DNA from 2 places in the Shewanella sp. BF02_Schw genome. Region 1 is predicted to be linked to the other one. Evidence: predicted binding sites of a transcription regulator. Region 1 holds the regulator's gene; the other holds the start of a gene.
What was found. Region 1 encodes LexA, which represses DNA repair genes until DNA is damaged. Its sites were predicted from a motif close to TACTGTATNNNNATACAGTA; they were not measured.

Region 1 (5,374 bases):
GCGCCTGGTAAACCAGCGCCAGTGGCTTGGTGACATGCAGCACATGTCGTAGCATAAACCTGCTCACCTTCAGCAATTAATTGCTCCAAGGTTAACGTGGGCAGATCCTCTGGTACAACAGCTTCTGCTTCTGCTTCGACAGCTTGATTGGCTTTGTCGGTAACCGCATCGGTAATGTCAGTTGTCGTGGCTGCAATAGTACTTGCTGCATCGGTTACTGCTTTACTTGGTTCGGTGCTTGCCTCGTTACTGCCTAAAAAGTTGCCTATATCAGCAGCTTGAACTACGTCACCGCTATTATTGCCCCACGCATTACGCTCAAAGGTAATTACTGCGGCAATTTCTTGGGCGCTAAGTTGCTTTGCAAAGGCTTGCATTGCAGTACCTGGTTTACCGTTTAAGACGATATTCAGGTGATCTTTAACAGGGCCTTTTATGATAGGGCTGCCAATTAATGATGGGAATACACCAGGAAGACCCGCACCATTGGGTTGGTGACAAGCGGCGCACCTAGCAATATAGATTTGTTCACCTTGTGAGGTTAGCTCCTCAAGAGACAAGGTTTTAGACATTGATGCCGCAGCGGCTGCAGCTGCATTGCTTGCTAGTTTTTTTTGCTCCACTAACCAATTATCAAAATCGGCCTCCGATAATGCTTGCACCACAATCGGCATGAAACCATGGTCTTTACCGCATAACTCGGCACATTGGCCGCGATACGTTCCAGGCTTATCAATACGAGTCCAGGCTTCGTTGATAAAGCCTGGATTGGCATCTTTTTTAACGGCAAACGCGGGCACCCACCATGAATGGATAACATCATCTGATGTCATCAAGAAGCGCACTTTTTGGTTAATAGGCAGTACTAATGGCTTATCGACTTCAAGGAGGTAATGTTCGCCTTTGGCCTCACTGCCATCAATTTGTGCTCTGGGAGTGGATAATGTGCTGTAAAATTCGATGTCTTTATCAAAATAGCTGTAATGCCACTTCCACTGCGACCCGGTAATTTTTATGGTGAGATCAGCATCACTGGGATCTTCCATAGCAATCAAGGTTTTGGTGGCTGGAATAGCCATGCCGATTAAGATGATGAAAGGGATGACGGTCCAAGCAATTTCCACTTTGGTACTTTCGTGAAAATTGGCCGCGACAGCGCCTTTTGATTTGCGGTGATAAATCATTGAGTAAATCATGATCCCAAACACCACTAACCCAATTGCACAACAGATGTAAAGAATCGTCATGTGGAGGTCATAAACCTTGCCACTGATATCTGTCACGCCTTGAGTCATGTTGAGGGGCATTTCTGATGCCCCAAGCGGAAGTGCTACAAACACCACCAGTAAACAATACAACCATTGCTTCACAAGACTACTCCTCTGCTAATTGCAAATAGCAACTACAAAGAAGAGTCACACAGTAATTCTCTGCTCTATGCAAACTCTTCGGTTCCCGAAAAAAGTTTGATGACCTCAAAGTACTTTGGTGGCTGTAAACATACGGTTTACGGTTTTATTGTTAGCTGTGCACCACGCTTGTACCTACTACTGAACTTATCAATTTTGATTTGGCTCATTTGTCTGAAAGTAATCTTGATTACTGCCATTCACGTCCAATTAAAGATAAAAAATGTTTCATCCTTGTTAACCACATTACTTGTAGATTAAACATTGATCAAGATCACTTTGTTGGCTAATAGGCTGAAAAAAGATGAAAAAAAACCCTGAATTCAATACAGGGCTTGGTAATGAAGGGTTCGTGCTTAGTGAAATGAGCAAAAATTACTTGTTCCATTTGTTAAAGTAGGGCTAACAAGTTGATGTTTGTGAGGTAAGTGAGCATTCACATCTTCAATTACCACCCCTAATGCACGTGCACTTTTGGCGACAATTTCTAAACGGCGACTATCGCGAGCATCAAGTGAGCTTGTCCAAGTTACTACTGCGCTCGATGTACCGCTAGTGAGCGCTTTCTCCATGGCCCATAATGTTTCGACTTCATCTTTGGTGTGCACCAGTAAAATGCGATCCATTCTTACACCAGCACTTGCCAGCATATGTTTATAGCCAATATGGGGCGGGCTAATTAATACAATCCATCTGCCTTGCTGGCTCAATATTGCTAACTGGCTGCACAATTGGCTCAGTTCAGCTTCACCTTGGGTGACAGTTTGTAATGTTTGAATGGTTTGGGTGCCATGCAGTTCTGTTTCAGTTAAATCTACCCATAAGCCCGGGTGGCGTGGCGCGATGCCCATTAGTTTGTTCATAACCAATCTCCATTACGGATAACGCCAACGGCAAGCCCTTCGATGGTTAGGCTTTGGCAACTTAAATCTACTTTTATCGGATTGTAATCTTCATTTTCGGCATGCAGATAAATCACATTACCTTTTTGTTCAAATCGTTTTACGGTGACGTCATCATCAACACGTGCCACAACAACCTGGCCATTACGTGCTTGCTGCATTTTATGTACAGCGAGTAAGTCACCTTCTAAAATGCCAATGTTTTTCATGCTGTCACCACGCACTCGCAATAAAAAATCTGCGGCGGGCTTAAACATGTTTGGATCGACTTGATAGTATTGCTCTACATGCTCTTGGGCCAAAATTGGTTCACCAGCAGCAACCTGTCCAATGAGTGGCAGACCGGTTTCAACCTGTTCTTCATGAGGTAAACGAATGCCTCTTGAGGTACCAGGCATGATCTCGATAAAGCCTTTTTTGGCTAATGCTTTTAAATGCTCTTCGGCGGCATTAGCACTTTTAAAGCCAAGACGATTCGCAATTTCAGCACGAGTGGGTGGCATACCTGTTTCGGCGATATTGTTTTTAATTAAGTCTAAAATTTCTGCTTGGCGCGGCGTTAACGGTCTCATGATGATTCCTGTCTTTTTATACAGTGACTGTCATTATATACAGTGTTTGTGTTCGCGCAAGTATTAACCAACTATTTTTTGTATTTTGTTGATTAAGTATCACTCAACAATATGTTTTAATTAACTATTACTAATGTTCTGTCTTATGTTATTTCTGATAGTGAGAGCTTAAACGTAAAGATAGATCGGTCTGATAGTGTAAGCAGGGTGGTTTCTGGTATCCTATACGACAATATTACAGTGGCTTATGTTGCGAAAATAACCATGTCAAAACCAGATTCAATATTTTTACGAGCATTAAGATGGATTCAAAAGTGGATGGTACAGACCATTGTGGTCCCTCACGATCCTTTTGATGACCTCAATATAGATCCAACTAAACCTTTGGTTTATTTAATGAAAACGGAATCTATTAGCGATATTGCCGCGTTGAGCGAAATCACCGAGGGCTTTGGTCTGCCCAGTCCTTATGAGCCATTACAGCTTGATGGCTTAACCGTGCCTCGTGTGGTCTGTTTAGAGGGCCGCAAGCCACTATTTGGTAAACGTGAAAGTGGTGACAAATTCCTTAATTATTTTACCAGTTTATTGTCACTTCATAGTGAGAGCCCTGAATTAGATATACAGTTGGTTCCTGTTTGCCTTTATTGGGGACGTACCCCAGGTAAAGAAGAAGACAGCATGAAAGCTGCTGTATTTGAACGTGAAAACCCTACGTGGTTACGTAAATGGTTAATGATTTTATTTTTAGGACGCCATAATTTCGTCCAGTTTTCTAATGCATTATCGCTTCGTCATATGGCCGATGAACATGGTACTGATAAAAGAATTGCTCACAAATTAACCCGAGTCGCCCGTGTGCATTTCCGCCGTCAACGCAAAGTGATGACGGGGCCACAATTACCGAATCGACAAGCGTTGTTTGCCTCTTTATTAAAATCAGAATCTATCAAAAAAGCCATTGAAGAAGAGTCTGCAAATAAGAAAGTAACAGTCGAGAAAGCACGTGAAACCGCCATTGAATACCTTGATGAAATTGCCGCAGACTATTCTGATAGTTTGGTGCGTATTGCCGAACGTTTCCTGACTTGGTTATGGAACAAATTATACAGTGGCATCAATATCAAAGGTGCCGAGCAAGTAAGACAGTTACATCATGATGGCCATGAAATTGTTTACGTTCCTTGCCATCGTAGCCATATGGATTACTTGCTACTGTCGTATATTTTGTATTATCAGGGCATGGTTCCGCCGCACATTGCTGCCGGTATTAACCTTAATTTTTGGCCAGCAGGGCCGATGTTCCGCCGTGGTGGGGCATTCTTTATCCGTCGTAGTTTTAATGGTAATAAACTTTATACCGCAGTATTTCGTGAATATTTAGATCAGTTATTTGCTAAGGGTTATGCGGTCGAGTATTTCACTGAAGGAGGTCGTTCGCGTACAGGACGTTTGCTAGCGCCTAAAACCGGTATGTTGGCTATGACAATTAACAGTGTGCTACGTGGGATAGAGCGCCCAGTAACCTTAGTACCCGTGTATTTAGGTTATGACCATGTGATGGAAGTGGCGACGTACCACAAAGAATTAAGCGGTAAGAAAAAGAAAAAAGAATCTGTATGGCAGGTATTTGGTGCTATTCGTAAGTTAGGCAATTTTGGCCAAGGTTATGTGAATTTTGGTGAGCCGATTAATTTACAACAGTTCTTAAATCAGCAGGCGCCAGAGTGGCGTGATGAGCTAGCTAAAGATCCTGACCAAAAACCATCTTGGTTTACGCCCTCAGTTAATTTGTTAGCTAACCGCGTAATGACTAATATTAATGGAGCGGCCGCAGCCAGTTCAGTAACATTGACTAGTTTAGTGTTATTAGCGTCAGAGCAAAATGCGTTAGAAAGAAGCCAGTTAGAACGTCAGCTTGATTTGTATTTAGCCTTACTTAAAACAGTGCCTTATACCGATTATACCTCTGTGGCCGAAGGTAATGGCAAGTCAATTATTGATCACTGTCTGTCGTTAAATAAGTTTGTGAGTACCAAAGACCTTATTGGTGAAATTATTTCAGTTGATGAAAAAATTGCCATCACCATGAGTTATTACCGTAATAATATTATTCATTTGATGGCGTTGCCGTCATTAATTGCCAGTTGTTTAGTGCATTATGACGTGTGCGATCGCCAGCGAATTCATGGCATTGTAATGGACTTTTATCCATTACTTAAAGCTGAGCTATTTATGAGCATTGATGATGTGCCTCAACATGTGGATAGCATTTTAGATTTCATGGTTGAACAAGGTTTACTGACCGGTAGCGATCAGTTTGAGATAACGCCTCGTCATATTACCCAAGTGTTACTGCTTGCTGAAACTATCAGTGAAACGTTGCAACGTTATGCGATTATCTTCAATTTACTGGCAATAAAACCTGATCTTGAGCGCTCAGAACTGGAACGCGATAGTCATTTGTTAGCCCAACGATTAGGCGCGCTGC
Region 2 (5,374 bases), on a different contig from region 1:
GCCGCATTAAGTAATAAACTATGGGTGGCAGTATTCAATAGTCCAATCGCGGTAAAACTCGGTTGTAAAGACTTTGCTTCTCGCGCCTCTAACGGTTGCCAAAGCTCTTGTCCACACGCCAGTGCGGCAACTTGTTCTGCATTGGCAAAGCGATTGTCAGTTACCCTTGGAACAACAAGTAAAGGTTTAGTGGCACCTGCGGCTTTAGCAATGGCAATACCTTCTCGAGCGGCTTTGGCAAAAATCCTGACATCGCTATACTCATTGTCGCTATCTGTCACTGGGGAGATAATCAAACGACCACCGGCTAACCCTGGCGCAAAAAGGAGCGTGGCACTGTTACCGACACGGAAATCTATTTGACTAGCGTGTGCAGCAAGCAAACTCACTTCATCTTGTTTGATCTCAGCTAAACTCGTCGCTATCACAACAACAGCGTCCCAACCTTCGCCTTCAAAAATAGCCTCATCACTTGTGACATCAATAATTGGCACTTGGTACGCGGTAACCGCTTTATTCACTTGGGTCATACAAGATCCTTACTCTTTAGGAATATAGATAAATTAGTGGGTTCATAATTATTTACAGATTTGTGGACTAAACCTTGGCAAATCGCTATCGCAATATCAAGTAACTGCGCAGAATATGTTAAAATAGTGGCAGTAATATTTTGTGTCGTATATCGACTTGATTTCATCTTAGAGGGCGTTTCGTGACTGCATTAACTCAATTATATCCTCAGCCTCTATGGCAATGGTTTGAACAAATTTGTGCTATTCCACATCCATCAAAACATGAACATGCGTTATCACAACATATTCAACAATGGGCAAAAGCTCAAGGCCTTGCGGTTGTTGAAGACAAAGTGGGTAATTTAATCATCCGTAAGCCTGCTACTGCAGGAATGGAAAACTGCAAAATAGTGGTGTTACAAGCGCACATTGATATGGTGCCGCAAAAAAATGCCGACAAAGTACATAACTTTGAAACCGATCCGATAGAAGCCTATGTAGACGGTGATTGGGTTAAAGCCAAAGGCACTACCTTAGGTTCAGATAACGGTATTGGTATGTCTTCGGCGCTGGCCGTTTTAGGCAGTAAAGACATTAAGCACGGGCCACTCGAAGTGCTGCTCACCATTGATGAAGAAGCCGGCATGACGGGCGCTTTTGGTTTAGAAGCCGGTTACCTTGATGCTGAAATTTTAATTAATACTGATTCAGAGCAAGAAGGTGAAATCTACATGGGTTGCGCCGGCGGTGTTGATGCACAGATAAGTATACCAATGTCTTGGCAAGCACCAGAACAAAGCAACGCCAGCTTTTCACTGACTATGTCGGGTTTAAAAGGCGGCCATTCTGGTGTCAATATTCATCTTGGTCGTGGTAACGCTAACAAGTTATTAGCGCGATTTTTATTTAAATACAGTGACGAATTAGCCTTAGAGCTGGTCAGCTTTAGTGGTGGTTCGCTGCGTAATGCTATTCCACGTGAAGCTAACGTTCAATTGATGTTGCCAGCTGAAAATGTTGAAGCATTAAAACAAGCTATTGAGTCATTTCAAGCGTTAGTGCGTGAAGAGTTAGCCGTAGCTGACCCATCGATGTTACTCACATTAGCCGCTATTGATGCACCAACAAAAGTCATGGGCGAAGAAGCGCAAAATACCTTAATCGATTTATTACATGCTTGCCCTAACGGCGTAATGCGCATGAGTGATGAAGTGGAGGGTGTGACTGAAACATCACTAAATATAGGCGTGATCAGTACTGAAGATGAAAGCGTAGAAATATTATGCCTTATTCGTTCATTAATCGATTCGGGGCGTGAAGAAGTCACCGGTATGCTAACCGCACTATCAAATCTATCGGGTGCTAGCATTGATTTAAGCGGTGCTTATCCAGGTTGGAAACCAGACACTAGCTCATCTGTTATGGCAATTGTGCGTGACACCTATAACGATATTTATAAAAAAGATCCTACTGTGATGGTTATTCATGCGGGTCTTGAATGTGGTTTATTTAAAGAACCTTATCCACATATGGACATGGTATCGATTGGTCCGACGATTCGCTATCCGCACAGCCCAGATGAAATGGTTAACATCACCACGGTTGGTCAATATTGGGAATTACTGCTAGCTGTATTAGAGCGTATTCCTGCTAAAGAGGCGTAATCAATCAAGTGATTATGGCCAAGATTATAATTGGCGGATAAGCTATAAATCAAAGGCGACAGCAATGTCGCCTTTTTGCTCTCTATGGTTTCCGTTATAAAATGGGCGCCTAAAATTGTAAATCGAGTTGAGTAATTTGATCGGCACTATTCTCGGAAGAAACCAACGTCACATCCGCTAGGCCAACGCTCACACCGAGTAACCGAATCCCTCGCCCTTGGCTTCGTTGTAATGCTTGCAGTAATAATTCATGAAACAGGTTAATTGAAATCTCATCACTGCGATGCTCGATGGTGGTCTGCTTAAAATCATTAAATTTCAGTTTTACAACCTGCTTATGGATCTGTCTATCTTTCGCACTCCGATGAACCCGAGCACTCAGCTCTTGAATAAGCTGTGGTAATACTTGATGACATTGCTCTAACGTAAAAATGTCTTTAGCTAACGTGGTTTCAACCCCTACTGACTTACGCACTCGGTGCGGGCTAATTTGCCTTGAATCGATACCTTGTGCACGCTCAGCCAACACATGGCCAAACTTACCAAAGGCCTCAATTAATTGCACTTTAGGGTATTGTTGCACGTCATAACAAGTGGTTAAGCCAATATCGGCTAACTTTTTTGAAGTGACTTTACCGACGCCAGGAATTTTACTCAGAGGTAGGTCTTTTACAAAATCAGCAATTTGATTTGGGGTGATAACATATTGTCCATTAGGCTTATTTAAATCGGATGCAATTTTGGCTAAAAACTTAATGGGTGCAATACCTGCTGAAGCCGTTAATCCAGTGACCTCATAAATGTCATCACGTATCGCTTTGGCAATTAATGTCGCACTGCCTTGATGAGAATCGCAATCTGTGACATCAAGATAAGCTTCGTCTAAAGACAAGGGTTCGACAAGATCAGTATATCGATGAAAAATCTCACGTATTTGGAGTGACACTGATTTATACACTTCCATCCGTCCAGGCACTAAAATTAACTGCGGACATAACTGCAACGCATGATAACTGGACATAGCACTTCGCACCCCAAATTTGCGGGCTTCATAACTGCAAGTACTTATCACACCACGGCGATCACTTCTGCCGCCAACAGCAATGGGCTTTCCTCTTAACTCAGGAAAATCACGCATTTCTACCGCAGCAAAATAACAATCCATATCGATGTGAATGATTTTACGCATTCTATAACCATTATCATTAACTCAATTACCATGATGGTACTGTATATATAAACAGTATTCAATCGTTGCTTATTATTAATATAATGAATAAATGTGACTCAAGATATTTTTAAATGTCAAAAGCTAGCTTCAAGCCATCCTAAAACGCAATAAAATATTATTCTGAAAAAAAGCTAAATCATCTAGCAAATTATTCAATTTATAAATTGATTGTAGACAACATTCTTATGACTTCAATTCGATTTATTGAGTCATTCTTTCTTTTCAAAAGCAGTACAAAATCATAAGCATTTAACCGTAATTGACTATCTAGCAGTTGAGGGTCACTGCCTTTGCTCAGTAAGTATTCAACTAATTTTTTATCATTGAGTAAGATTGCGGCATGAAGAGGCGGTAGTCCATCAATCTTACTTTTAGTATTAACGGAGGCACCATTGTCGATAAATTTATCTAAATAAACATATCTTTTTTTCTGATTAGAAATGCCAAATAAAAATGCTATACCACCTACAGACTGAAGATCATCTAAGTCTTGTTTCGTTAATCTAAAATTAAACAAATAAAATTCACAGAACGAATTTGGTATGTAATGCGTATTATCTTCGACACTGCATAATACAACATCTTCAACACGGCTATTTTCAAGAGAATAAATAGCACCTAATGAATACATAATAATAATAGTAAAAGCGCATCCAATTAGTAACTTAAGTTTCATTTTAACTCCATATAACTTTGTTATTTAGGTTAAAAGCTAAAACACCAAAATGTCGACTGTTTGTTTTTGCTATTCCATTTAAATACAACACTAAAACACGACCGAAGCTATATGATAGTTGTTCTCTCACTCTGTCATGGATTTTTATTTGCATTAAGTCTTTAGCTGTTGCATGACTAAACCAATGTTTTGCAGCGCTGCGCCCAAATTTTATTATGACTTTTTTAGCACCATCTTGAGGATTCATTGTTGATCGAAATAAAGAGTCGATAAATCCCATCGCATAAGATGCATCGACAGCCTCAACTAACAAACCTTGAGCAAACTCACGAACTTCATCAGTAATATCTAACTCATCTATAATCGAATGTTGACTGGAAAATATGAACTTTAAAATAATTATAGTTTCATCATTATCAAATATGAGTTCACTACTTTTGAAGTTTTTAAGGTGTACATTTCTATTCATTTCCATTTCCATTTCCATTTCCATTTCCATTTCCATTTCCATTTCCATTTCCATATAGTTTAAAATACGTCCTATTAAAAACTAAATATATCAATTTAATTAGAAAAAAACCATTATCACTTTTAATGTATCTCTTCCAGAGCAGGGTGAAGACCCCAAACGTTTTTTAAACAAAAATAGTTTATTTAATGAGTTGTTATAACCCATAAAATCTTCATGGCTTGGACTATTTTTTGTTTGCAGGTTAAACGAATAGTTCAAAAAGCAAGCACTAATGCGGTTAACCTGTCTTCCAGAGCCTCCACATGAGTGTTGAAATGACACAAAAAAACCCAAACGCAGTTGGGCTTTATTAACATGTAACATATCAATTAAGACATTACATTTTGGTCTGTAAATAGTTTTGTAAACCAATACGTTCAATTAGACCGAGTTGCTTTTCTAACCAGTACATGTGATCAGATTCAGTGTCATCTAATAACACTTCTAAAATTTCACGGCTTTGGTAATCAGCTTTTTCTTCACATAGCGCGATAACTTTACGCAAATGATCAGCTACATGATATTCGTATGCAAGATCATTTCTCAGCATTTCTTGCACATCTTTACCAATATTCAACGCTTCACGGCTGCCAACATCTGGAGTGCCTTCTAAAAACAAAATGCGTTGAACTAATTTAGCTGCATGCAACTTCTCGTCGTCTGACTCATGCAGAATACGGGTATACAGTTCATTGAACCCCCAGTCTTCATACATGTGAGCATGGACAAAATATTGATCCATGGCAGACAATTCGCCGGTTAATAAACTATTTAAAGCGT

Region 2: the regulator LexA is predicted to act here: its motif matches at 3,403-3,422, upstream of dinB (DNA polymerase IV).

What each region holds. Positions count from the first base shown of each region.
Region 1 covers NZ_JABKAW020000004.1:95,235-100,608, forward strand. The annotation lists gene coxB (cytochrome c oxidase subunit II) at 1-1,370, opposite strand, end outside; gene HNW13_RS15680 (SulA-like leucine-rich domain-containing protein) at 1,766-2,272, opposite strand; gene lexA (transcriptional repressor LexA) at 2,269-2,883, opposite strand; gene plsB (glycerol-3-phosphate 1-O-acyltransferase PlsB) at 3,148-5,374, shown strand, end outside.
Region 2 covers NZ_JABKAW020000002.1:131,849-137,222, forward strand. The annotation lists gene HNW13_RS08995 (leucyl aminopeptidase family protein) at 1-530, opposite strand, end outside; gene HNW13_RS09000 (aminoacyl-histidine dipeptidase) at 713-2,176, shown strand; gene dinB (DNA polymerase IV) at 2,286-3,365, opposite strand; gene HNW13_RS09010 (ankyrin repeat domain-containing protein) at 3,565-4,083, opposite strand; gene HNW13_RS09015 (hypothetical protein) at 4,085-4,594, opposite strand; gene bfr (bacterioferritin) at 4,932-5,374, opposite strand, start outside.